Regions from separate parts of the Streptomyces sp. AM6-12 genome, predicted to be linked through region 2. Evidence: riboswitches for the same ligand, from Rfam matches in the RefSeq annotation. Region 2 holds a riboswitch; each other region holds the start of a gene.
What was found. A riboswitch is a leader RNA that binds a small molecule or an ion and turns the genes downstream of it on or off. The one in region 2 is predicted to bind cobalamin.
Positions count from the first base shown of each region.

Region 1: another riboswitch for cobalamin. It lies ahead of ACE4Q9_RS25680 (cobalamin biosynthesis protein); the one in region 2 lies ahead of ACE4Q9_RS06225 (CoA-acylating methylmalonate-semialdehyde dehydrogenase).
Region 3: another riboswitch for cobalamin. It lies ahead of ACE4Q9_RS32605 (HoxN/HupN/NixA family nickel/cobalt transporter); the one in region 2 lies ahead of ACE4Q9_RS06225 (CoA-acylating methylmalonate-semialdehyde dehydrogenase).
Region 4: another riboswitch for cobalamin. It lies ahead of ACE4Q9_RS11260 (ribonucleoside-diphosphate reductase subunit alpha); the one in region 2 lies ahead of ACE4Q9_RS06225 (CoA-acylating methylmalonate-semialdehyde dehydrogenase).

Region 1 is NZ_JBIQWN010000001.1:5,647,112-5,652,586, forward strand. It holds gene ACE4Q9_RS25675 (cobyric acid synthase) at 1-1,370, opposite strand, end outside; gene ACE4Q9_RS25680 (cobalamin biosynthesis protein) at 1,367-2,320, opposite strand; cobalamin riboswitch at 2,419-2,562, opposite strand; gene ACE4Q9_RS25685 (hypothetical protein) at 2,768-2,995, opposite strand; gene ACE4Q9_RS25690 (anion permease) at 3,027-4,289, opposite strand; gene ACE4Q9_RS25695 (lysozyme) at 4,444-5,199, opposite strand; gene ACE4Q9_RS25700 (class II aldolase/adducin family protein) at 5,395-5,475, shown strand, end outside.
Region 2 is NZ_JBIQWN010000001.1:1,376,817-1,382,291, reverse strand. It holds gene ACE4Q9_RS06235 (ABC transporter ATP-binding protein) at 1-1,304, shown strand, start outside; gene ACE4Q9_RS06230 (ECF transporter S component) at 1,301-2,125, shown strand; cobalamin riboswitch at 2,187-2,361, shown strand; gene ACE4Q9_RS06225 (CoA-acylating methylmalonate-semialdehyde dehydrogenase) at 2,588-4,111, shown strand; gene ACE4Q9_RS06220 (acyl-CoA dehydrogenase family protein) at 4,119-5,267, shown strand; gene ACE4Q9_RS06215 (enoyl-CoA hydratase/isomerase family protein) at 5,264-5,475, shown strand, end outside.
Region 3 is NZ_JBIQWN010000002.1:935,532-941,006, forward strand. It holds gene ACE4Q9_RS32600 (M1 family metallopeptidase) at 1-1,473, opposite strand, end outside; cobalamin riboswitch at 1,675-1,878, shown strand; gene ACE4Q9_RS32605 (HoxN/HupN/NixA family nickel/cobalt transporter) at 1,906-2,997, shown strand; gene ACE4Q9_RS32610 (DUF4097 family beta strand repeat-containing protein) at 3,018-3,782, opposite strand; gene ACE4Q9_RS32615 (alpha/beta fold hydrolase) at 4,097-4,996, shown strand; gene ACE4Q9_RS32620 (GlsB/YeaQ/YmgE family stress response membrane protein) at 5,145-5,408, opposite strand.
Region 4 is NZ_JBIQWN010000001.1:2,533,097-2,538,571, reverse strand. It holds gene ACE4Q9_RS11265 (ribonucleotide-diphosphate reductase subunit beta) at 1-998, opposite strand, end outside; gene ACE4Q9_RS11270 (hypothetical protein) at 1-75, shown strand, start outside; gene ACE4Q9_RS11260 (ribonucleoside-diphosphate reductase subunit alpha) at 1,055-3,412, opposite strand; cobalamin riboswitch at 3,536-3,671, opposite strand; gene ACE4Q9_RS11255 (GNAT family N-acetyltransferase) at 3,715-4,221, opposite strand; gene mctP (monocarboxylate uptake permease MctP) at 4,316-5,475, opposite strand, start outside.

The sequences.
Region 1 (5,475 bases), 4.3 Mb from region 2:
AAGGAGGTGTCCGGCGCGGGCACGAAGCGGCGGCCCGCGGCGGCGGCCACCTCGCGCAGGAAGGCCCGGCGGAAGCCGTCCGACTCCAGTGCGCCGTGCCAGTGGGTGCCCCAGGTGGTGCCCACCCGGCAGCCGTCCAGGAAGGCTTCGCCGCCGTCGACCCGGGCGACGCCGTGGTGGATCTCGTAGCCCTCGACCGGTTCGCCGAGGGCCTGCCCACGGGGGCGGGCGAGGGTCTTCTCGCGGGCGAAGCGCACCCGCACGGGCAGCAGTCCGAGTCCGGTGACCGCGCCGGCCCGCGACTCGACCTCGTCCTCGATGTGCTCGCCGAGGATCTGGAAGCCGCCGCAGATGCCGAGCACGGGCCGGTGTTCGGCGGCCCTGCGGGCGAGCGCGTCGGCGAGGCCGCGCTCGCGCAGCCACCGCAGCGCCCGGACCGTGCCGCGGGTGCCGGGGACGACGGCCAGATCGGCGTCGGCCAGTTCCTCCGGGCGGTCCACGAAGCGCACCACGACGCCGGGTTCGGCGGCCAGCGCGTCCACGTCCGTGAAGTTGGACATCAGCGGGATCGCGCAGACGGCGACGCGCAGCACGTCCGCGCCGAGCGGGGGAGCGACGGCCGACTCGCGCACCGCGCCCCGCAGCGAGACGCGCAGGCCGTCCTCCTCGTCGATGCCGAGACCGTGTTGGAACGGCAGCACGCCGTACGCCGGGCGCCCGGTGAGGCCCTTGAGCATGTCGAGGCCCGGTTCCAGCAGCGAGACATCGCCGCGGAACTTGTTCACCAGGAACCCCGCGACCAGCTCCTGGTCCTCGGGCGAGAGCAGGGCGACGGTGCCGAAGAAGGAGGCGAAGACGCCGCCGCGGTCGATGTCGCCGACGACGAGCACGGGCAGCCGGGCGCCGCGCGCGATGCCCATGTTGACGATGTCGGTGCGGCGCAGATTGATCTCGGCCGGGCTGCCCGCGCCCTCGCAGATCACCGCGTCGTACTGTCCGCGCAGCTCGGCCAGGCAGTCCAGCACGGTGCCCAGGAGCCGCTGCTGGCGGCCGCCGTGGTAGCCGCGCGCGCTCAGCTCGCCCACCGGCTTGCCCAGCAGCACCACCTGACTGCTCTGTTCGCCGCCCGGCTTGAGCAGCACCGGGTTCATCAGCGCGGTCGGTTCGATCCGGCAGGCCTGGGCCTGCATGGCCTGGGCGCGCCCGATCTCGGCGCCCTCGCGGGTGACGAAGGAGTTCAGGGACATGTTCTGCGCCTTGAACGGCGCGACCTTCACGCCCTGGCGCACCAGCCACCGGCAGATCCCGGCCGTCACGACGCTCTTGCCGGCGTCGGAGGTGGTGCCGGCGACGAGGAGACCACCGTTCACTTCCCGCGTCCCTTCAGTCCGTTGACGAGGTGGCGCGCGGCGAGTGTGGCGCCGAGCGCGAGCAGGCCGACGCGGCGGGAGAGCCGTACCGCCCGCTCGATGTCGGGGATCCGGACGGCCCGTCCGGTGACGCCGTTGAGCACGGGACGGTGCTCGGTCCGGCCGCCGTAGGAGAGGGTGCCGCCCAGGCGCACGCCGAGGGCGCCCGCGAAACTGGCCTCCACGGGACCGGCGTTGGGGCTCGGATGCCGGCGGGCGTCCGCGCGCCAGGCCCGTACGGCGCCGCGCGGATCGGGTCCGGCCGCCGCGGCGAGTACGGCGGTCAGCCGGGCCCCCGGCCAGCCGGCCACGTCGTCCAGGCGCGCGGACGCCCAGCCGAAGCGGCGGTACCTGGCGGACTTGTGACCCACCATCGCGTCCAGGGTGTTGACGGCCCGGAAGCCGAGCAGCCCCGGCACCCCGGCGGCCGCACCCCACACCAGGGCGCCCACGACCGCGTCGGAGGTGTTCTCGGCGACCGACTCGACCACGGCCCGGGCGATCCCGTCGGCGTCCAGCGCCTGCGGGTCCCGGCCGCACAGGTGCGGCAGCCGCGCGCGGGCCGCCTCGACGTCCCCGGCCGCGAGGGCGCGGCCGATCGCCCGCGCCTCGCGGGCGAGGGAGGTGCCGCCGACGACGGACCAGGCGGCCGCGGCGGTCAGGGCGACGGCGGCGGTGGGGGAGGGGCGGGCGACGCGTGCGGCCAGCGCTCCGAGCGCGACGGCGCCACCGGCGCACACGGTGGTGTGCAGGGCGCCCCAGCCGCGGTGGTCGTGCCACAACGCGCCTTCCACGGCGGCGGCCGCACGCCCGAACGCGGCGACCGGATGCCCGCGGCGGGGATCGCCGAGGAGGAGGTCGCCGAGGAGTCCGGCGGCGGCGCCGTACGCGTAACTGCGATCGGCGGCCATCGGCTCAGCCGGCCGTGGGCACCGCGACAGTGGTCCTGGTACTGGTCGTTCGGCAGCCGAGCATGGCGATGTGTCCTCACTCAGGGTGTCCGCGCCCTGGTTCGACGTGATCCGGCGGCGAGAGTTCCTGGCTCTCCGGGGGTTCTTCCCCGGTGACAGTGGCGGGACCGCGCCGGATTCGCACCGGCTTCCTCTCCTGCTGCCGTAGATGGCGTGGGCAGTCCACCATGCGCCCGGAACGGCCGTCAACTTGCCGTTGACCTGCGGGAGTGTGCAGATCCCCACACCTCGCGGGGTGGCCGGGCATGCCGGAGGCTCCCCTGCCGCGGGTCGCGGAGGGGAGCCTCGGGGACTGCCGGGGCGGCGCGGGCCGTGCCGCCTTCGAGGTCAGGGCCCTTTCGGGATCAGGGCCCTCTCGGTGTCAGGATGCTGCGGGGCCCTGACGGCTCAGGACTTGGAGACGATCAGGAGGATGCCGTACGCCACCGCCGCCGCGCAGGCCGCGAAGCAGACGTAGGCGCCGGTGACGGCGAGCGTGGCCGAGCCGCCCTCGGCCGCGGCCTTCTCGCGCCGGGCCAGGCCGTTGATGCCGAGGGTGAACAGGACCACCAGGCCCACCGTGAAGGCGAGGCTGACGCCGAAGACGGAGCCGATGGCCGCCCAGTCGATCTTCATGGGGTTGCTTCCTTGGTGAACGGGCTGGGGGTCAGACGGTGGCGGCCGGCGGGACGGCGGAGGCCGTCTGCTCGACGGCCGGGACCGGCGCGGGGGCGGGGATGGTGGCCGTCAGGTCGTCGGCGATCGCGCCCGTGGGCGGCGGGGTCACCGCGGCGATGGCGGTGGTCACCACGCCGGACGGCTCCGCGGCCGGCTCGGCGACCACGTTGGTGTGGTCGATGACCTCGCGCCGGGACAGCTTGTAGATCCAGGCGCTCGCGGCGACCAGGAAGACGGCGACCGCGGCGGTGCCCCCGTCACCGAGTTCGGTGACGGCCTCGGCGCCCGCGCCGACCAGCGCGGCGGCCGGCAGGGTGAGCACCCAGGCGACGGTCATCCGGGTCGCGGTGGACCAGCGGACCACACCGCCCTTGCGGCCGAGGCCCGCACCCATCACCGCGCCGGAGACGACGTGGGTGGTGGAGAGGGAGAAGCCGAGGTGGGAGGAGGCCAGGATGGCGGTCGCGGCGCTGGTCTGCGCGGCGAAGCCCTGACGGGGCTCCAGATCGGTCAGGCCCGTGCCCATGGTGCGGATGATGCGCCAGCCGCCGATGTAGGTGCCGAGCGCGATGGCCAGGCCCGCGGAGAGGATCACCCAGGTGGGAGGGTTGGAGCCGGGGGCGATGGCACCGCCCGCGATCAGCGCCAGGGTGATGACGCCCATCGTCTTCTGCGCGTCGTTGGTGCCGTGCGCGAGGGAGACCAGCGCGGCCGAGGCGACCTGGCCGGCGCGGAAGCCCTTGCGGGTGGCCTCGCCCCCGGACTTGCCGCCGGCGGCGTAGGAGAACCGGGTCGCCACCAGCGCGGCGACACCGGCCACGACCGGCGCGGCGACCGCGGGCAGCAGCACCTTGGTGACCAGCACGCCGCCGTGCACGGCGCCGAATCCGGCGGAGGCGACGGCCGCGCCGATCAGACCGCCCATCAGCGCGTGCGAGGAGCTGGAGGGCAGGCCCACCAGCCAGGTCAGCAGGTTCCAGAGGATCGCGCCGACCAGGGCGGCGAAGATGACCTCGGGACGGATGCCGCTCTCGTCGACGAGACCCTTGGAGATCGTGTTGGCGACCTCCACGGAGAGGAAGGCGCCCACCAGGTTGAGGGTGGCGGACATGGCTACCGCGAGCTTCGGCTTCATCGCGCCTGTGGAGATGGTGGTGGCCATCGCGTTCGCGGTGTCGTGGAAACCGTTCGTGAAATCAAACGCGAGTGCGGTAACCACCACAATCGCGAGGATCAGCGAGAAGCTTTCCATTTACCCAGGCAATCGTTCGAGGTCGTTGTCCGGATGAACGTAGGCAACCTGGGTGAACGGAAGATGAACTGGGGCGGGCACGGGAGTGTCCGCATCGGGCGGGTGAGGCTCCGCTTCCCCTCCCCGAACCGGGCGTGCCCGTGTGCCCCTTGGGCTACCAGTCCGCGGCGAAGGTCCGCAGCCCGCTGGAGCTGCCGTTGAAGAGATTCTGGTCACCCGGCAGCCGGCCCGCGGTGGCGTACTGCCAGAAGGTCCAGGACTGCCAGCCGCCCGGCAGCCTGCCCGGCCCCGAGGAGCCGTGACGGGCGATCCACAGGGGGTGGCGGGAGGCGAAGGCGTGGCTGTCGCCGGTGCACTGCTTCCACCAGTGGGCTGTGGTGTAGATCACGGGACGGCGGCCGGTCTCGCGGACCATCTCGTCGCTGAACGACCAGATCCAGGACTTCATGCGCTTCCAGCCCAGCCTGTAGCAGGGGTGCTTCGCGCTGTACGGGTTGTACTCGATGTCCAGTGCGGGCGGCAGCGTCCAGCCGTCCGGCTGCCAGTCGCCGCCGTGCGCCACGAAGTACTTGGCCTGCCGGGCGCCGGAGGACCTGTCGGGCAGCGCGAAGTGGTAGGCGCCGCGGATCAGTCCGGCGTCGCGCGCACCGTCGTACTGCTGGTGGAAGTAGGGGTTCTGGTAGCCAGTGGACTCGGTCGCCTTGACGTAGACGAAGCGCGCCCCGCCGGACCGGGCGGCCGGCCAGTCCACGTTCCGCTGGTGGGACGACACGTCGTGCCCCTTGGGCAGGCTCGCGATCCGGCCCGAGGGACCGGCCGCGGCGGCGGTGGCGCAGGTCAGGGCGAGTGTCGCCGCGGTGGCCGCGAGGGCACCGGCGCGGCGGCGGAGGTGGATGCGGTCACGGGCCATGTGCCAACTCCCCGGGGGTGACGGACGACCGGATCGCCCGGCGGGCAGGAGGGCTCATTCAAGGGCCGCTGATCGTTGAATCTGGGGAGATTCTTAGCGTTTGGCCTGATATGCACCCTTTTGGGGGTGCGGAACCGCGGGCGGAAATGCGGCGACCGGCCTCCTGGTGTACAAGTGGCTGGCAGGATCGCGGACATGACCTCCAAGCTGCGGGAGACGGGCGGAGAAGTGCGCGGGGAAGCGGCCAGGCGGTGGGCGGAGCTGGTGGCGACGGCA
Region 2 (5,475 bases):
CGGCGACCATGCGCAAGCGCGTCGAGGAGACCCTCGATCTACTCGGTCTTGCCGGCCTGCGCCACCGTGCGCTGCACGAACTCTCCGGCGGCCAGCAGCAGCGCGTCGCGATCGGCTCGGTCCTCACCGCCCACCCCCGCGTCCTGGTCCTGGACGAACCCACCTCCGCCCTGGACCCGACCGCGGCCGAGGAGGTCCTCGCAGCCGTCACCCGGCTCGTCCACGACCTCGGCGTCACCGTCCTGATGGCCGAGCACCGCCTCGAACGCGTCGTCCAGTACGCGGACCGGGTCATTCACCTGCCCGGCGACGGCCACGCCCGCATCGGCTCACCCGCCGAGATCCTCCGCACGTCCACCATCGCACCACCGATTGTGGAGCTGGGCCGGGCCGCCGAGTGGTCTCCGCTGCCCCTGTCCGTCCGCGACGCCCGCCGCGCCGCCGCACCGCTCAGGGCCAAGCTGGCGGACCGCTCTCCCGCCCCGGTACGCCCGCCCGCCCCCGACGGGGAGCGGGCCCGGCTGCTGACCGCGCGCGGCATCACGGTCACCTACCGGGGCGTCGCCGCCGTACGCGCGGTGGACCTCGACCTGCACGCGGGCGAGGTCACCGCGCTCATGGGCCGCAACGGCTCGGGAAAGTCCTCCCTCCTGTGGGCCCTCCAGGGGTCCGGACCCCGCCGGGCGGGCAGTGTGAGGGTGGCCGGCGAGACCGGCGCGACGGATCCCCACGCGGTACCGCCCGCTCAGGCCAGGCGGCTCGTCGGACTGGTCCCGCAGACCCCAGCCGACCTGCTCTACCTGGAGAGCGTGAAGCAGGAACTCGACCAGGCGGACGCCGAGTCGGGCACCGAGGTGAAGGCGCGCGCTCTGCTCGACCGGCTGGCGCCCGGCATCGACGACGCCACCCATCCGCGCGATCTGTCGGAAGGCCAGAAGCTCGCGCTCGTCCTCGCCATCCAGCTCTCCGCCGCGCCCCGGATCGTCCTGCTGGACGAACCGACCCGCGGCCTGGACTACCGGGCCAAGACGGCACTGATCGGCATCGTGGACGCCCTCGCGGCGGAGGGCCGCGCGGTCGTCATCTCCACCCACGACGTCGAGTTCGCCGCACGCGCCGCTGACCGGGTGGTGGTCATGGCCGAGGGAGACGTCGTCGCCGACGGACCCACTACCGAAGTCATCGTCTCCTCACCGACCTTCGCACCTCAGACGGCGAAGATCCTCGCCCCGTTGCCCTACCTGACCGTCCGGCAAGTGGCGCGGGAACTGGCGACCGCCGGCGACGAGGGAGCACATCCATGAGCACGCGCATCGGCAACGCCATCCGGCTGACGCCACGCGTCGGCGTGGTCATGACGCTGTCCGCCTTCCTGGGACTGGTCGCCTTCTTCTGGCCGTTCGTGGTCGCGCCGGGCAAGTTCGGCTCCAGCTACGCGCCCCCGCTCATCTTCGGCGTCCTGCTGGTGCTCGTCCTCTGCGTGGTGCTGTCGGAGATCGCCGAAGGCGGCATCGACTCCAAGGCGCTCGCCATGCTGGGCGTACTCTCCGCCGTGAACGCCGCCCTGCGCCCGCTCGGTGCCGGAACGGCGGGCATCGAGACCGTCTTCTTCGTCCTCGTGCTGGCGGGACGGGTCTACGGCCCCGGCTTCGGGTTCGTCCTCGGCTGCACCTCGCTGTTCGCCTCCGCCCTGATCACCGGGGGAGTGGGACCGTGGATGCCGTACCAGATGTTCGGCTGCGCCTTCGTGGGGATGCTCGCCGGGTTCCTGCCCAAGGCGAGCGGCCGGCGTGAGGTGCTGATGCTGGCCGTGTACGGCTCGCTGTCCGGCTACCTCTTCGGCTTCCTGCTCAACCTCTCCTTCTGGCCGTTCTCCCTGGACCCCAACAGCTCCATCGCCTACCTCCCGGGCCTGCCCTTCACCGAGCAGTGGCACCGCTACATCGCCTTCGACCTGGCCACCTCGCTGGGCTGGGACACCGGGCGGGCGGTCACCAACTTCGCGTGCGTGCTGCTGGCCGGCCCCGCCGTGCTGACCACCTTCCGGCGCGCCGCACGCAAGGCCCGCTTCCGGGCGCCCGTGCGCTTCGCGGCCCCCCGGACGGCCGAATCCGAACCCCGCTGACCTGGAACACCACCGGAACCCGGCCTGCGGGGGTGGATTTACTAGGACGTCCAACTATATATTCGAGGGGTAGGCCCGCGGTGCAGGGAAGCCGGTGTGATTCCGGCACGGTCCCGCCACTGTGACCGGGGAGTACGCCGTCGAGAGATACGCCACTGACGAGCTGGATGTCGGGAAGGCGGACGGCGCGCGCTGATCCGGGAGTCAGGATACCGGCCGTGGGATGTTCCGTGTTGTCCACGAGGATGGAGCTGACACGCATGGCACCGGTGCGCATTCACGATCCCGGCGGACTCCGCCGCAGGCGTCACGCACGCCGCATTCCCGTCGTCACCGCTTGACGGTTCGCACGCCATTCGCGTTCTCGCGCCGCCCCCGCACGCCCGTGTACGCCACCGCGTCCACGTGTGCCGGTTCGGCGCGCCATCCCGGATCACCCTCACCTGACGAGAGCAGGCACCCATGATCCGTCCGAACGACCCCACCGACGTACGTGAGCTGACCCATTTCGTCGGTGGCAAGCACACCCCGGGAACATCGGGGTTCCACGGTGACGTGTACGACCCCAACACCGGCGAGGTCCAGGCCCGCGTGCCCTTGGCGGACCGGGCCGAAACCGAGGCGGCGATCGGTGTCGCCGTCGACGCCCAGCGCGAGTGGGGCGAGTGGAACCCGCAGCGCCGCGCCCGCGTGCTGCTGCGCTTCCTGCAGCTCGTCGAGCAGGAGAAGAACGCGCTGGCCCGGCTGCTGTCCTGCGAGCACGGCAAGACCATCGCCGACGCCCACGGCGACATCCAACGCGGGCTGGAAGTGGTGGAGTTCGCCGCGGGCATCCCGCACCTCCTCAAGGGCGAGTTCACCGACAACGCGGGCACCGGCATCGACGTCCACTCGCTGCGCGCGCCGCTCGGCGTCGTCGCCGGGATCACGCCGTTCAACTTCCCGGCGATGATCCCCCTGTGGAAGGCCGCCCCGGCGCTGGCCTGCGGCAACGCCTTCGTCCTCAAGCCCTCCGAACGCGACCCGTCCGTCCCGCTGCGGCTCGCCGAACTCTTCCTGGAGGCGGGTCTGCCGGCCGGCGTCCTGAACGTCGTCAACGGCGGGCGGGAATCGGTCGACACCCTCCTCGAAGACCCGCGCGTCGCCGCCCTGGGCTTCGTCGGCTCCACACCGATCGCCGCGCACGTCTACGCCACCGCCGCCGCCCACGGCAAGCGCGCCCAGTGCTTCGGCGGCGCCAAGAACCACATGATCGTGATGCCGGACGCCGACCTGGACCAGGCGGTGGACGCCCTGATCGGCGCCGGGTACGGATCGGCGGGCGAACGCTGCATGGCCATCTCCGTCGCCGTACCGGTGGGCGAGGACACCGCCGACGCGCTGGTCGCCCGGCTGAAGGAGCGCATCGGCAGCCTGCGCATCGGCCGCAGCGACGACCCCGAGGCGGACTTCGGTCCACTGGTCACCCGGGAGGCGGTGGACCGAGTGCGCACCTACGTCGACCTCGGTGTCCAGGAGGGTGCCGAACTCGTCGTGGACGGAAGGGACTTCGTTCTCCCCGGCCACGAGAACGGCTTCTTCGCCGGAGCTTCGCTGTTCGACCGGGTCACCCCGGCGATGCGGATCTATCAGGAGGAGATCTTCGGCCCGGTCCTCACGGTCGTGCGCGCCGCCGACTACGACGAGGCCCTGCGTCTGCCCAGCGAGCACCCCTACGGCAACGGCGTCGCGATCTTCACCCGCGACGGGGACACCGCCCGTGACTTCACCCGGCGGGTGAACACCGGCATGGTCGGCGTCAACGTGCCCATCCCGGTGCCGGTTGCCTACCACACCTTCGGCGGCTGGAAGCAGTCCGGCTTCGGCGACCTGAACCAGCACGGCCCGGACGCGATCCGCTTCTACACCCGCACCAAGACCGTCACCTCCCGCTGGCCCGCCGGCCTGCGCGAGGGCGCGAGCTTCACGATCCCCACGATGGGCTGAATGCCGTATGACCACCACCCTGCTCACCGAGGACCAGCAGGCCCTCGTGGAGACCACCCTCGACTTCGCCCAGGACCATCTCGCACCCCGCGCCCTCGACTGGGACCGGGACAAGCACTTCCCCGTCGACGTGCTGCGCAAGGCGGCCGGGCTCGGCTTCGGCGGCGTCTACGTCCGTGAGGAGTACGGCGGTTCGGGCCTCAGCCGGGCCGACGGCGTACTCGTCTTCGAGTCCCTCGCCTCCGGCTGCCCGTCCATCGCCGGGTACCTCTCCATCCACAACATGGTCGCCTGGATGATCGACCGCTACGGTGCCGACACCCAGCGGGAGCGGTGGCTGCCCCGGCTGTGCGCCATGGAGGACCTGGCCAGCTACTGCCTGACCGAGCCGGGAGCCGGCTCGGACGCGGCGGCCCTCACGACCCGGGCCGTACGGGACGGCGACGAGTATGTGCTGACCGGCGTCAAACAGTTCATTTCCGGCGCGGGCGCTTCCCAGGTGTACGTCGTGATGGCGCGCACCGGCGGCACCGGCGCGGACGGTGTCTCCGCGTTCATCGTCGACAAGGGCGACCCCGGTCTCACCTTCGGTCCGAACGAACGCAAGATGGGCTGGAACGCCCAGCCCACCCGACAAGTGGTCCTCGACGGCGTACGGCTGCCCGCCGACCGGCTCCTCGGCCGCGAGGGCGAGGGCTTCCGCATCGCGATGACCGGCCTGAACGGCGGCCGCCTCGGCATCGCCGCCTGCTCCCTCGGAGGCGCCCGCAGCGCCCTCGACCGCAGCCTCGCCCACCTCGCCGACCGGGAAGCGTTCGGCGCCCGGCTGCTCGACGCCCAGGCACTGCGCTTCCGGCTCGCCGACATGGCGACCGAACTGGCCGCAGCCCGTGCCCTGGTCCAGCAGGCCGCGCAGGCGCTCGACCGGGGTGACCCGCAGGCGCCGTACCTGTGCGCCATGGCCAAGCGGTTCGCCACCGACACCGGGTACTCGGTCGCAGACCGAGCGCTCCAACTGCACGGCGGCTACGGCTACCTCAGCGAGTACGGCATCGAGAAGATCGTCCGTGACCTGCGCGTCCACCAGATCCTGGAAGGAACCAACGAGATCATGCGCGTCATCGTGGCCCGCGGCCTGACGGAGGCGCTCGGATGACCGCCACCGACGAACCCGTCCTGTTCCACACCACCGGCCGGGCCGCCCACATCACCCTCAACCGGCCCAGGGCCCTCAACGCCCTCAACCAGGAGATGGTCCGCCGCATCGACGCGGCCCTGACATCCTGGGAGCGCGACCCGGCCGTGGAGACCGTGGTCATCACGGGCGCCGGGGAGCGCGGCCTGTGCGCAGGCGGCGACATCCG
Region 3 (5,475 bases), on a different contig from region 2:
GGCTCCTCGCGCCCGAGGGGGCTTGCCCTTGGCGAACAGCCACGCGTCGAAGATCCCGGTCAGGTCCTTGCCGGACTCGCTCTCGCACAGCGTGAGGAACTGCCCGGTGTCGGCGTTGCCATGCCGGTGCCGGCGCGTCCAGGTGTGGAGTATGCGGAAGAAGTCCTCGTCGCCGACGGCCTTGCGTACCTGGTCCAGGACCATGGCACCGCGTCCGTAGACGGGCGGGTCGGACACCCGTCCTCCGCTGGGCGGATCGGCGGGCGGGAAGGCCCAGATGCCCTCGGCCTCGTCGTCCGTTCCGTCGTAGAAGGCCTGGAAGATCTCGTCGGTGCTCCTGCCGCCCCGCTGCTCCTCCCAGAGCCACTCCGCGTAGGTGGCCATCCCCTCGCTGAGCCACATGTCCTTCCACCGTCGCGGGGTCACGGAGTTGCCGAACCACTGGTGTCCCAGCTCGTGCACCAGCAGCGACTCGTCCGGCGCTTCGGCGAAATAGGGCTTGGTCTGGGTCTCCAGGGCGTAGTCGAGCCCGGGCAGGTGGTCGACGACGGCGCCGGTCGAGGAGAAGGGGTAAGGGCCGAAGAGTTCAGCGGCCCAGTCGACGATCTCGGGCACCAGGCGCGGGACGGCGGCCGCGTCCTCGGACTCGTCGGGATCGACGGCGACGTAGACGGGCAGGTGATCGCGTGTCCAGCCGTTGTGGACGTCGAAGTAGCCGACGGAGACGTGGGCGAGGTAGCTGGACATGGGCTCCGCGGTGCGCCAATGCCGTGTCACCGTCCCGCCCTTGTCCCGCTCCGCGATCAGCTCGCCGTTGCTCACCACGTCGTAGAAGTCGCCGTCCGCGTCCCTGGGCACGGTGACCCGAATGTCGTACATCGCCTTGTCCGACGGGTGGTGATTGCCGGGGAACCAGGTCATGGAGCCGGTCGGCTCGCCCAGGGCGGCCGAGCCGTCGTCGGTCTCGATCCAGCCTTCGAGCCCTCCGTCGTCGCCCTCGACCGCTCGCGGCGTGCCGTCGTAGGCGATGACCGTTTCGAAGACCTCGCCTTCCTTGACCGACTTCGCCGGTGTCACCACCAACTCGTTTCCCGAGCGGGCGACGTGAGCCCGCGCCCCCTGCACCGTGGCGGTCCGTACCCGCAGGCCCGACAGGTCGAGGTCGAAGCGGCTCAGGTTCTGTGTGGCCCGAGCGGTGATGACCGCCGTGCCTTTCAAGTGGTTGCCTTCCGGCGTGTAGTCCAGCGTCAGCCCGTAATGCGTCACGTCGTAGCCGCCGTTGCCGAGGGTGGGGAACAGCCGGTCACCGACTCCGGCCGCACCGGGGAGCGCGGCGGCGATCCCGTCCCCCGGCGCGCAGCCGGCGCAGGTCGTCGTCAGGGCCAGGAGCAGTGCCGCCGCCGGAGCCCAGCCGGACCGGGAGCGCGAGGCGGCCGACCGGGGCCGGCGGTCCGTCGTGGTGCGAGGTCCCATCTCGTGTCTCCCGTCGGTCGATTGCAGCACGCGAGAGGTCAGAAAGCCTGAAGCAACCCATGGTTGCCTCAAGGTCGGTAAAAATATTTCCGCCCTGGCCGAATCACCAGGGCGTGTCCGAAGGCGGTGTCGGTCCCGCGCAAGGATGTGATCTTGGATACCTGAACGACCGCGTGGTTGTGCGGGGATGGGTGGTCGGCCCTACGGTGGGCGGGCCGTGGTGTTCGGGAAGACCGGTGACAACCCTTCGCGGGGTTCAGGCCGGAGCGGCCCTCGCCACTGTGATCGGGGAGTATCCGTCCCAGTTGTGCATGGTCACTGTCCGCCGCCCGGCGGACGGGAAGGCCGGGACGGACACGCGCACACCCGTAAGCCAGGAGACCGGCCACGGCACTTCACGAAGAGATCCACGAGGTGCTGGAGCGTGACCGTATGACCCTGCCCACAGAGTCGACCCGTTTTCGTTGGCGGCGCGAGGACACCGTCCGTACCGCCGGACTGCTCATGGTGATCGCCGTCCTGCACGTCGTCGCGTTCGGCATCCTGTTCCTGCTGGTCGTACCGGGCCACTACGAGGTCGGATCCAAGGCGTTCGGGATCGGCCTCGGGGTGACCGCGTACACGCTGGGCATGCGGCACGCCTTCGACGCCGATCACATCGCCGCGATCGACAACACCACCCGCAAGCTGATGGCCGACGGCAAGCGGCCGGTGTCCGTCGGCTTCTGGTTCGCGCTCGGCCACTCCAGCGTGGTGGTCGTCATGGCGGCCCTGGTCGCGGGAGGCACACAGCTCGCCGGCACCCTGCTCGACGACAACTCCCGTACCCACCAGACCCTCGGCGTCGTCGGCACCACCGTCTCCGGGACCTTCCTCTACCTCATCGCGGCGCTCAACCTCGTGGCGCTCGCGGGCATCCTGCGGGTCTTCCGGGCGATGCGAGCGGGCACGTACGACGAGGCCGCCCTCGAACAGCACCTGGATTCGCGGGGGTTCATGAACCGCTTCCTGGGCCGCGCCACCAAGTCGATCACCCGCCCCGGTCAGATGTTCCCGCTGGGCTTCCTGTTCGGCCTCGGCTTCGACACCGCGACCGAGGTCACCCTGATGGTGATGGCGGGCAGCGGTGCCGCGGCCGGGCTTCCCTGGTACGCGATCCTGTGCCTGCCGCTGCTGTTCGCGGCGGGGATGAGCCTGTTCGACACGCTCGACGGCACCTTCATGAACTTCGCTTACCAGTGGGCGTTCTCCAACCCGGTGCGCAAGGTGTTCTACAACCTCACCATCACCGGCCTGTCCATCGCGGTCGCCTTCCTGATCGGCACCATCGAACTGGTCGGGGTGCTGCACGAGAAGCTCGATCTGAGCGACGCGGTGACCGGCTGGATCGCCGGGCTCGACCTGGACAACGTCGGGTACGTCATCGTCGGCCTGTTCGTGGTCGTCTGGGGGGCGGCGCTGGCGTACTGGCGGCTGGCCAGGGTGGAGCAGAGGTGGGCCGGCCGGCTCGGCGACGGTGGCTGACGCCCGCCGGAGCGGGATCCTCAGCCACGGTGGGCCTCGACGTCGCCGTTGACGGTGCGCAGAGCCAGCCGGTACCGGTGGTCGGCGGAGCGCGCGGCCGGAACGCCCACGGCGGAGCGGCCGTTGACGGTGCGCGCGTCCGTCGCGTACGGCGGGGCGTCCGCCGGCAGGGTGACCCGCACGGAGCCGTTGCGGGTCACCCCGTCGAGCGTGCCGGGCGAGGTCGCGCACAGCAGGTCGACATCGCCGTTGACCGTCTCGGCGGCCACGCCACGGGCCGCCAGGCCGGTAGCGCGGACGGAGCCGTTACGGGTCACCAGACGCTGGCGGGCACCCTTCGTGCCCGAATCCCGCACGGTGACGTCACCGTTGACGGTGCTCAGGCTCAACTCGCCCCGCACACCGGTCACATCGATCCCGGCGTCGTGGGCCCGCACGGTGAGCGTGACGCCGGTCGGCACATGGACGAGCGGCATACCGCCGCAGTTGCCCTTGGCCCGGTCGTCACCCTCGTCGCAGGGCAGGTCGAGGGTGTGCGTGCCCCCGTGCCCGCCCCAGCGGGCGAGGGTCGCGTCGTCCACCGACACGCTGCCGTCGTCCGTCCCGACGACGCGTACGCCGCCCTGAGTGGTGATGACGAGACGACCGCCGTCCGCGAGGACGGCCCTCTCGAACTGCCCGCCGCGTGCGCCGCGCACGGCTCCGGGCAGCGGCAGCTCACCGCCGCCGTGATCACAGGCCGTCAGCGCGAGAAGCGGCAGCAGCGCACACCCGGCCCACGTCACGCGGCCGGTACGACGGGACGTGCGCCCGGAATCCGGACGGCTCGGTCGGCTCCATGAAGATGTCATGGAACTGCGGGTGCCCGCCGGGGCCGGTTGTCGTGCACATCGCCCGGTCCCGACGAGGCCGTCGGGTGAACATCGTCCCCTCCCACCGCACCCCTCTCCCGCTTCCGGCACCGGACACCGACCCGCCCGCCACCACCGGCGTTCTCGTCACCAGCGGGGGCAGGAGCAAGGCCGTGCCGGTTCTTCCATGCCCGGCGCGCACGATGCCCGGCTCGCACGGCCGGTCGGTGAGGACGGAGGGGCAGGTCTTGTTCGAGGACTTCGAGACCAGGCGGGTCGAGACGGAGGAAGCGTCGATCTTCGTGCGCCACGGCGGGGAAGGACCGCCCCTGGTGCTGCTGCACGGCCACCCCCGGACCTCCGCGACCTGGCATCGCGTCGCCCCGCTCCTCGTCCAAAGCGGTTTCACCGTGGTCTGCCCCGACCTGCGGGGATACGGCCGCTCCACCGGCCCGGCGCCCACCGCCGACCACGCCGGGTACGCCAAGCGAGCCGTCGCCGGTGACGTGGTGGAGGTGATGCGCGCCCTCGGCCACGACCGGTTCGCACTCGCCGGACACGACCGCGGAGGCGCCGTCGCGCTGCGGCTCGCCCTCGATCACCCGCACGCGGTCTCGCGCGTGGCGTTCCTCGACTGCCTGCCGATCACCGAGCACCTCTCCCGCATCACGGCGACGTTCGCCACGCAGTGGTGGCACTGGTTCTTCTTCGCCCAGCCGGACATCCCCGAACGCGTCATCAACGCCGACCCGGACAGCTGGTACCGCGGCGATCCCCGGAGGATGGGACAGGAGAACTACGACGAGTGGCGCGCGGCCACGCGCAACCCGGACGTGGTGCGGGCCATGCTGGAGGACTACCGGGCGGGCCTCACCATCGACCGGCGGCACGAGGAGGCCGACCGCGCCGCCGGCGCCCGTATCCACTGCCCGGCGCTGGCCCTCTGGTCCCGCCGGGACGACCTGGAGGACCTGTACGGAGACCCGGTGAAGATCTGGCGGCGATGGGCCCCGGACGTCCGCGGCCACGGCATCGACGCCGGACACCACGTGGCCGAAGAAGCCCCCGAAGCGCTCGCGTCCTCCCTCACGAGCTTTTTCACCGGCCGGCCCTCCCCGGCGGTCCCGCAGCCGGCAGAGGGGGCGTGACCGCGGGCGGCAGGAGACCGCGCGCGGCAGGAAAAGTCACCCGCCGCACGGTGATCACCGCTCATACGAAGATCACCCGGCCACACAGACGATCACCCGGCCACACAAAGGAGGCGGCCCCCGCGGGAGCCGCCTCCTTCGTGCGCGGTCAGCGCGAGCGTCCCGTCAGCACGCGGTAGAGCAGCAGCACGATCACGGAACCCACGATCGCGGCGATCCAGGTCGAGAGGCTGAAGAAGCCGTTGATCGAGTGGACGCCGAAGATCACCTTGCCCAGCCAGCCGCCGAGCAGCCCGCCCACGATGCCGATCAGCATCGTCACCAGGCAGCCGCCCGGGTCCTTGCCGGGGGTCAGTGCCTTCGCGATGGCGCCCGCGATGAGGCCGATCAGGATCCAGGCGATGATGCCCACGAGGTTCGTTCCTTCCGTTGCGCTGCGGCGCCCCAGGGGCGGGGCTCCCACGTACTTCCGCTTATCC
Region 4 (5,475 bases), 1.2 Mb from region 2:
TCCAGGTCGACGGTGCCCTCCACCGCCACCTGGTACGCCGACGGGCGGCGCTCGAAGAAGTTGGTCAGCTCCTGAACCCCCTGGAGCTCCATGAAGGAGAAGGGGTTCTCCGAGCCGTAGACCGGCGCGAAGCCCAGCCGGGTCAGGCGCTGGTCGGCCACGCACTCCAGGTACTGCCGCATGGAGTCCGTGTTCATGCCCGGAAGGCCGTCACCGCACAGGTCGCGCGCGAACTGCAGCTCGGCCTCGACGGCCTCCCGCAGCATGTCGGTGACCTCCTGCTGGAGCTGCTCGTCGAACAGCTCCGGCTCCTCCTTGCGCACGGTGTCGACCACGTCGAAGGCGAAGGACATGTGCATCGTCTCGTCGCGGAACACCCAGTTGGTGCCGGTGGCCAGGCCGTGCAGCAGACCCCGGCTGCGGAACCAGTAGACGTACGCGAAGGCGCCGTAGAAGAACAGGCCCTCGATGCACGCGGCGAAGCAGATCAGGTTCAGCAGGAAGCGCCGGCGGTCCGACTGCGTCTCCAGCCGGTCGATCGTGTCCACCGAGTCGATCCACTTGAAGCAGAACTCGGCCTTCTCGCGGATCGAGGGGATGTTCTCGACCGCCGCGAACGCCGCCGCGCGGTCCTCCGGATCGGGCAGATAGGTGTCCAGCAGCGTCAGATAGAACTGGACGTGCACCGCCTCCTCGAACAGCTGACGGCTCAGGTACAGCCGCGCCTCGGGGGAGTTGATGTGCTTGTACAGCGTCAGCACCAGGTTGTTGGCGACGATCGAGTCACCCGTCGCGAAGAACGCGACCAGGCGGCCGATCAGGTGCTGCTCGGCCGGGCTGAGCTTCGCGAGGTCGGCGACGTCCGAGTGGAGGTCGACCTCCTCCACGGTCCAGGTGTTCTTGATGGCGTCCCGGTAGCGCTCGTAGAAGTCCGGGTAGCGCATGGGACGCAGGGTCAGCTCGAAGCCCGGGTCGAGGAGATTTTGGTTTCGGGTCATTGCTTTCGGCGCGAAGCGCCGTCCTCCAGGGGTGGTGGTCGGGTGGCGGGCGGGAATTACTGGCAGGCCTCGCAGGACTCGGGGTTTTCCAGGGAGCAGGCCACGGCGTCGGGGTCGGCGGCCTGCTGGACGGGGATGGCCTGCTGCGCCCGGGCGGCGCGGGCGATCCGGGTCGCCGGGCGCGAGCGCAGGTAGTACGTCGTCTTCAGCCCGGACTTCCAGGCGTACGCGTACATCGAGGAGAGCTTGCCGATCGTCGGCGTCTCCATGAACAGGTTCAGGGACTGCGCCTGGTCGAGGAACGGGGTGCGCGCCGCCGCCATGTCGATCAGACCGCGCTGCGGGATCTCCCACGCCGTGCGGTACAGCGCCCGCACCTCCTCGGGGATCCACGCGAAGCCCTGCACCGAGCCGTTGGACTCGCGCAGCGCCTCGCGGGTGCGCGCGTCCCAGACGCCCAGCTCCTTCAGGTCCTGCACCAGGTACGAGTTGACCTGGAGGAACTCACCGGACAGCGTCTCGCGCTTGAACAGGTTGGACACCTGCGGCTCGATGCACTCGTAGACGCCCGCGATGGAGGCGATGGTGGCCGTCGGCGCGATCGCCAGCAGCAGCGAGTTGCGCAGGCCCACCCGCGCGATCCGGGTCCGCAGCGCCGCCCAGCGCTCGGGCCAGGTCTCCTGGACGCCGTAGTGGTCGGGGTGCAGCACACCGCGCGCGGTACGGGTCTGCTCCCAGGCCGGCAGCGGGCCGCTGCGCTCGGCGAGGTCGGCGGACGCCTCGTACGCGGCGAGCATGATCCGCTCGGCGATCCGGGTGGACAGCGCCTTCGCCTCGGGTGAGTCGAAGGGCAGCCGCAGCTTGAAGAAGACGTCCTGGAGGCCCATCGCGCCGAGGCCCACCGGGCGCCATTTGGCGTTGGAGCGGCCCGCCTGCTCGGTCGGGTAGAAGTTGATGTCCACCACGCGATCGAGGAAGGTGACGGCCGTGCGGACGGTCTCGTCGAGCCGCTCCCAGTCGATGTCCCCGTCGGCCACGAACGCGCCGAGGTTGACGGAGCCCAGGTTGCAGACCGCCGTCTCGCCGTCGTTGGTGACCTCCAGGATCTCCGTGCAGAGGTTGGAGGAGTGGATGACCTGGCCCGGCTCGGCGGTCTGGTTGGCGGTGCGGTTGGCGGCGTCCTTGAACGTCATCCAGCCCTGGCCGGTCTGCGCGAGGGTGCGCATCATGCGGCCGTACAGCTCACGGGCCGGCATGGTCTTGCTCGCCAGGCCCTTGCGCTCCGCCGCGCGGTAGGCGGCGTCGAACTCCGCGCCGTACAGGTCCACCAGCTCGGGCACGTCCGCCGGGGAGAACAGCGACCACTGCTCGTCGGCGTTGACCCGGCGCATGAACTCGTCCGGCACCCAGTGCGCCAGGTTCAGGTTGTGCGTACGGCGGGCGTCCTCACCGGTGTTGTCCCGCAGCTCCAGGAACTCCTCGATGTCGGAGTGCCAGGTCTCCAGGTACACCGCCGCCGCGCCCTTGCGCCGGCCGCCCTGGTTCACCGCGGCCACCGAGGCGTCCAGGGTCTTCAGGAACGGCACGATGCCGTTGGAGTGCCCGTTGGTGCCGCGGATCAGCGAACCGCGGGCGCGGATGCGGGAGTACGACAGACCGATGCCGCCCGCGTGCTTGGAGAGCCGGGCGACCTGGTGGTAGCGGTCGTAGATGGAGTCCAGCTCGTCCAGCGGGGAGTCGAGCAGGTAGCAGGACGACATCTGGGGGTGCCGGGTGCCGGAGTTGAACAGCGTGGGGGAGGAGGGCAGGTAGTCGAGCCGGCTCATCAGCCGGTAGAGCGCGGCCACTTCGTCCACGGAGCGCGCCGAGTCGTCCTCGGCGAGGCCGGCGGCGACGCGGAGCATGAAGTGCTGGGGGGTCTCGATCACCTGGCGGGTGATCGGGTGGCGCAGCAGGTAGCGGCTGTGCAGGGTGCGCAGGCCGAAGTAGCCGAAGCGGTCGTCGGCGGCCCGGTCGACGAGCTGGTCCAGCCGGGCGGCGTGCAGGCACACGAACTCGGCGGTCCGGTCGGCGATGAGCCCCTCGCGGTGCCCGACGGCAACCGACTCGGTGAACGACGTCACGCCCTGCGAGGCGGCCTCGGCGCGGATGGAGAGGGTCAGCAGCCGGGCGGCGAGCCGCGAGTACGCGGGGTCCTCGGAGATCAGGCCGGCCGCGGCCTCGGTCGCGAGTTCGCGCAGCTCCGCCTCGTCGGCGTGGGCCGAGCGGCCGCGCAGCGCGGCGGCCGCGACCCGGCCGGGATCGGCGTCGGGGAGGTCCCCGGTCAGCTCGGTCAGGGTCCGCAGCAGTGCGGCACCGGGACCGTCGTTCTCCAGGCCCTGGGCTGAAGCCGGTTCGGCTGGCGCGATGGTCACGTGGGGCTCTCCCTCGCTCGGCACGGGGCCTGGCGGAGGGCAGGGGGCAGCCACGAGCGCACACGGCGTCGCGTCCACCGGCCCACTCCACGAGGCCCGGACGTCTCAGAGCACCCGGACCGGTGGGCCGGGTGCGCTGCCGGCAGGTCCTCGGACTGACTCCTGTGCGCGGATGCGCACAAGTACACCGTTGCGGGACAGTTCCGGATTCGCACCGGATTCCCCTGCGACGACAGCGACCATGAGCATACATCTAGTGCCGGGTCGTCGTGCCACCCCCAGATGTTGTGTCGTCGCCGATCTCAGAGCGTCAACTGGTAGGTGAGCAGAGTGAGGTCCGCCAGCTCCGGGAGGGGCTGCCAGTCCCGCTCGGGCGTGCGTATGAAGCCCAGCCGTTCGTAGATGCGGTGGGCGCCGCACATGGCCCGTTGCGTGGAGAGCACGATCGCGCGGCAGCCTGCCACGGCGCGCGCCCGCTCGGCACAGGCCCGCACCAGCGCCTCGCCGGCCCCCCGGCCGCGGGCCGCCTTGTCCACCGCCAGCATGCGGATCTCGGCCTCGCCGGGGCGGGCGATGTCGGCCATGGGGCCGGGGGCGGGGACGAAGGTGACACCGCCGAGAAGGACCTCGTCGTCGGTGGCCACCAGCACCTCGGCCGCCGACGCCCTCTTGGCCACGTCCCTGAGCTGGTCGAGGTACGGGTCGCTCTCACCGAAGTCCAGGAGGCCGTCCTGGAGATAGGCCTGCGCGGTGATCTCGCCGAGCGCGTCGTACTCGGACGGGAGAACGGGTCGGATGCGAAGGGTCATGGCGAGGAGTGTGTACGACGACGGGCCGCCGGAGCACGTGCTTTCCGGCGACCCGCCACGGTGCGCGCTTTTCGGGCGCGGACTCTCGTGGGCTCTAGTGGGCGCTTCCCGCCGTGGCCGGCGGCAGCTCCACCTGGACGCCCGGATCGCCCGCGTCCGCCGTGTAGTCCTCGGGACGGGTCTCGTCGACGCCCTCGGGGGCCTTCACGGCCTTCAGGACGACGGTCAGCACGACCGTGACGAGGACGTTGAGCACGAACGCCGTCATGCCGATGTAGCCGATCTGGCCGATGCCCGGAATGTCGTCGGCGGAGCCGCCGAAGTGCTTCTGGGTCGGCGAGGCGACACCGTACGCGGCGAGGGTGCCGTAGACCATGCCGACCGCCCACCCCGCGAGCAGCGCCCAGCGGTGGAACCAGCGCGTGAACAGGCCGCCGACCAGGGCCGGGAAGGTCTGGAGGATCCAGATGCCGCCGAGCAGCTGGAAGTTGATGGCGACCGTCTTGTCCATGCCGAGCACGAAGACCAGCGCGCCGACCTTCACCAGCAGCGACACGAACTTGGAGACCTGCGCCTCCTGCTTCGGCGTGGCGTCCGGCTTGATGAAGTCCTTGTAGATGTTGCGGGTGAACAGGTTCGCCGCCGCGATCGACATGATCGCCGCCGGCACCAGCGCGCCGATGCCGATCGCCGCGAACGCCACGCCGGCGAACCAGTCCGGGAACATGTCCTCGAACAGCTGCGGGATCGCCAGCTGACCGTTGCTGACCTTCACCCCGGCCGCGATCGCCATGAAGCCCAGCAGCGCCAGCAGGCCGAGCATCAGGGAGTACAGCGGCAGGATCGTGGTGTTGCGGCGGATCACGTTGCGGCTCTTGGAGGAGAGCGTCGCGGTGATCGAGTGCGGGTACATGAACAGCGCGAGCGCGGAACCGAGCGCCAGCGTGGCGTACGTCCACTGCCCGGCGGGCGGCGGCGCGAGCGCCCCGCGCGGCTTGCCGGTGGCCGGGTTGACCTGGCTGAACGCGTGGGCCGCCTTGGCGAACACGTCGTCGAACCCGCCCAGTTTGATCGGGATGTAGATGATCGCCACACCGATCACGATGTAGATCAGCGCGTCCTTGACGAACGCGATCAGCGCGGGCGCCCGCAGCCCCGAGGAGTACGTGTACGCCGCGAGCACCGCGAACGCGATCAGCAGCGGCAGGTCCTTCACGAACGCGTTGGTGTTGTCGCCGCCGCCGACGCCCATCA